2 regions of the Paenibacillus sp. FSL R10-2771 genome follow, and region 1 is predicted to be linked to the other one. Evidence: predicted binding sites of a transcription regulator. Region 1 holds the regulator's gene; the other holds the start of a gene.

Region 1 (2,205 bases):
GTTCTTCGACAAGAAGAAGAGTATCATCCTGACCTCGGCCACCTTGTCTGTGGATAAGTCATTCCAGTTCATGATAGATAATCTCGGTCTTGGTGAGGCTGCAGAGCAGGGCCGTCTGATGACAGCCCTGCTTCCGTCGCCGTTCAAATACCGTGAGCAGGCACTGCTTGTCATTCCCCGTGATTTCCCGAGTGTCAAGGGAAGCATAGGGGATGCCCGCTTTGTGGATACACTGGTCCATTCTCTGGCAGAAACTGCCGTGGCTACCCGCGGGCGGATGCTGGTGCTCTTCACCTCCTACAAGATGCTGCGCCAGGTCTATGATCCGCTGAAGGAGGCCCTGGCTTCGCAGGATATCGCGGTGCTTGGACAAGGCGTAGAAGGCGGCAGTCGGAGCAAGCTGATCCGGCGGTTCCAGGACAGTACAGCGTCAGTCTTGCTGGGTACGAGCAGCTTCTGGGAAGGTGTAGACATTCCCGGTGAAGCTTTGACCTGTCTGGCCATTGTCAGACTTCCGTTCCAGCCGCCTAATCATCCGCTGGCTGAAGCGAAGTCGGAGCTGCTCCAGGCACAGAAGAAGAATCCGTTCATGAAGCTGTCCGTCCCGCAGGCCGTAATCCGCTTCAAGCAAGGCTTCGGGCGGCTGGTCCGCACCGCGCAGGACCGCGGAATCGTTATTGTATATGATACCAGGGTAATCGAATCTTATTATGGGAAGTATTTCCTGTATTCGCTGCCCGGTCCCAAGATGGAGCATATGCTGACGGATCAGATCGTTCCGCGGATTGCAGAATGGCTTGAAGAAGGCGGGGTTTAATAATCCGTCTCCGGTTGATATTATGTATAAGTAATTATTGTTCTGAAGTCCCGTGCTCCACTGCTGCTGCCCAAACGGGCAGTAGTACCCGGAGCATGGTTCCTATAACCGGCTTATCAAGCAGCATATGCTATCAAACCTAAGTGAATGCTTACGAAGCGAGTTTTGCGAAGTTGAATCAAGCAGCATATGCTATCAAAACTTTTAGGAGGAGAAAACATGAAATCGGATAAAATATCGGAGGCCGTCGTTCGCAGACTCCCAGTGTACCTGCGTTTCCTGAACGATCTCCAAAAACGTGAAATCTCAACAGTTTCTTCTCAGGAGCTGGGACAGAAGCTTGATCTCAACCCCGCCCAGATCCGCAAGGACCTGGCTTATTTTGGTGATTTCGGCAGAAAAGGCATTGGTTATGATGTCTCTTATCTGATTGAGAAGATCAGGCATATTCTCAAGCTGGACCAGCAGATTAATGTAGCTCTGGTAGGTGCAGGTAATCTTGGCCACGCCTTGTCGAATTACAATGCTTACTTGAAGGATACGATGAAGATTACAGCTGTATTTGATGCTTATGAGCCTAAGGTAGGCCAGCAGATCAACTCGTTGACTGTTCAGCCGATGAGTGAGCTGGGGGATACCATCCGTGCACAGGGCATCCGCATCGGGATTATTACCGTTCCGGACAGTGAAGCACAGAACGTTGCTGACATTCTGGTGGATTCGGGCATTGAGGCGATCCTGAATTTTGCGCCTGTCATTCTGAAGACTCCGGCCAATATCCGGATTCATGCCGCCGATTTCACTACGGATCTGCAGAGTCTGGCTTATTATTTGCATGACGGAAAGGACGAAGCTGAAGATGAGCAGCAATAAAACCATTATTAAAAACGGGCGTTTTCTGGTGCCTGGCAGCGAAGAGCCGGTGCTGAGCGGTTATATGACCATCGAAAATGATCTTATTACTTACATAGGTGAAGATAAGCCTGTAATTGAAGAGGATGCCGAGGTTATTGACGGCAGCCGGCTGCTGTTCATGCCGGGTCTCGTCAACACCCACGGCCATGCGGCGATGTCACTGCTGCGCGGCTACGGCGATGATATGGTACTGCAGGCTTGGCTGCAGGAAAAAATGTGGCCGATGGAAGAGAAATTCACCGGTGATGATGTGTACTGGGGAACCTCTTTGTCCGTTCTTGAGATGCTGAAGGGCGGCACTACGACCTTCCTCGATATGTATGACCATATGGACCGGGTTGCTGAGGTTACCGAGCAGTCAGGCATCCGTGCTGTACTTATGCGCGGTGTTATTGGCCTTTGTCCGGAAGAGGTGCAGAATCACAAGCTCGCGGAGGCGATTGCTTTTGCCCGGAACTGGCATGGCAAGGCTG
Region 2 (2,205 bases), 2.9 Mb from region 1:
CGCCGAAGCCGCCGGTTGTTACGATCACTGCTGATCCGGTAATTGTTTTCTCATCGGCCTGGTTGAACAACACCTTGACGCCGTTCACCTTGCCATCCTGCACTGTAAGTTCCTTCACGTCCGCATTAACGAACAAGGGAATCCCTTGCTCTTGTACATTTCTTACGAGTCCGGCAACCAGATATTGACCGACTGCTGAGCCGTCTTCCGGACGGTGGGTGCGCTTCTCTTTCATTCCGCCGGTAATCGTAATATTGTTCAAACGGATTCCGATCGAATCCAGCCAGTCAATGGCACTTGCGGAATTGTCCACGAAAAAGCGGAGCAGCTCCTTGTTGTTCGTATCATGGCCGCCTGCCAGTGTCTCTTCATAGAACAGATCATTGGTATCCTCGATGCCCTGCTCCTTCTGGAACTTCGTCTGCGAAGCGTTCATACCCGAGGAGGATTTGGTAGTATTACCGCCGGCAACCGGCATTTTCTCGAGAATAACCGGGTTCATGCCGTTAGCCTTGGCTTCCAGCGCCGCCGACATTCCGGCACCGCCTGCGCCGACAATGATGATATCATATTTATCTTTTAACTGATCGTACGGTGTATAGCTCGCTTCGGATGCTCCCGATACGGCTTCGGCTGTCTCTTTAGGTGCAGTGGTTGCTGCAGGCTCTGTGGTTGCGCTATTCTTACCCTTGCTCTCATTGACACTGCCGTTAGCATTGTTGTTACCGCAGCCTGCGATAACCAGCATAACGGAAAGAACGAGTATAAGAGTCGCTGCATATCTCTTTTTCATAGTAACGCTTGCCCCCTTGTGCATATTTTCACAATTATCATATCCGCAAAAGGGCTGTCCTTGGAAGCTTACGTAATTAAAGAAATCATTAAGTAATTAAAGTAAGTGAATTTGCGTGCGGATGTTTATAGTTTTATAATTGGGACTTACACAATCGTATGACTGGGAGGAACTGAACCATGGACAAAAGCAAAAAATATATGCTTGCCGGCGCCATCCTGACCGCAGCTGGTGTTTCTCTAATGACCTATACAGCAAACCGTTACACTTCCTTCAAAAAAGTGGTGGCCAGAACCATCCGGCTGGAGGATATCGCCTCCCTTGAAATCACCCGTCTGTCCTCTGTTCCCGGTGAACAGAAGGATATTGTGGTTACGGAGCCGGAGGCCATCAAACAAATATGTGATGATTTCGCCGACGTCCGGTTAATGAAATCAGCGCGGAATGTAAGCACAGACAACAAATACAGCTATTATATTACCATCGTACAGGCTGACCGGAAGCAGCGGTTTGATATCATTCTCAAGGGCAGGCAGCATATGATTATTTACGATAATGATATGAACAATCCGCATTTAAAAGCTTATAAAATTATGGGTTCCTTCCATCCGCAGGCATTGAAGCTGGCTTTTGCTTAAAACCGCAAGGCGTAGCGTAAATCATCCCCGGAAGCATAGAAGACATTACCTATGAAGTCATGGCCGGAGGAGTCCGGACATGACTTCATAGGATTTCAGGGCCGCTTTAAGCCAGATAGCCAATCTCCGCTTCATCTCTGGAAGGCGCTTCGCCGGCAAGCTGCTTCAGCAGCTTCTTCATCATGACCGAAGCCTTCACCTTGGTATGGAGACACGGTGAAAGCTCCATCTCATAGTCCCCCTGCTTAATAGCCTCCTTCAATTCCTCAACTGTAGAGCAGGATACATGTAGCCGGTTCATTACGCTGCCATACTGCAGGCATTGATGACTGTCACTGCCGGCAACCACAGGAACGCCAAGCTTCTCTGCAAATGGCGTAATCAGGTTCTTGTAGGCTTCAGCCCCCTGCACGTAAATGTCTTTAGCATTGAAATCAAACGCATCCAGCCGCTTAAGCAGCTGAGGGTCCAATTGATGAAGTGGAGTAGAGGTGCGGAACGGATGGGCCCCTATTTTCCACAGATTGAATTCATCCGCCAGATCCAGCAGTCTTTTGAAAGGAATAAAGCTACACTGAGCAGTGTAATCTTCCAGCAAAGAACGGACAGCAAGAACATTCTCCTTAAGCCCGATCAGCAGGATGTGGCCTGTCTCGGCAATATCCACTTCCATTCCCGGAAACAGCTTCAGCCCGTCCACCTCATAGTAATGTCCGTTATACGGATACATCTGATCCAGTGCCTCGTACATTGCGAAGAAATTAGAAGTATTAA

The links. Region 1 encodes Rex, which represses fermentation and respiration genes when NADH is low (regulators of the CRP and FNR family bind a similar motif). Its sites were predicted from a motif close to TTGTGAAATATTTCACAA; they were not measured.
Region 2: NSU14_RS21955 (flavocytochrome c) is a predicted target of Rex. The motif match lies at 810-827, and genes of this name have one in related genera.

The regions. Positions count from the first base shown of each region.
Region 1 is NZ_JBBOBM010000001.1:2,247,227-2,249,431, forward strand. Features, by position in the region: gene dinG (ATP-dependent DNA helicase DinG) at 1-817, shown strand, start outside; gene NSU14_RS09520 (redox-sensing transcriptional repressor Rex) at 1,037-1,690, shown strand; gene NSU14_RS09525 (amidohydrolase) at 1,677-2,205, shown strand, end outside.
Region 2 is NZ_JBBOBM010000001.1:5,133,920-5,136,124, forward strand. Features, by position in the region: gene NSU14_RS21955 (flavocytochrome c) at 1-793, opposite strand, end outside; gene NSU14_RS21960 (hypothetical protein) at 973-1,431, shown strand; gene NSU14_RS21965 (PHP domain-containing protein) at 1,538-2,205, opposite strand, start outside.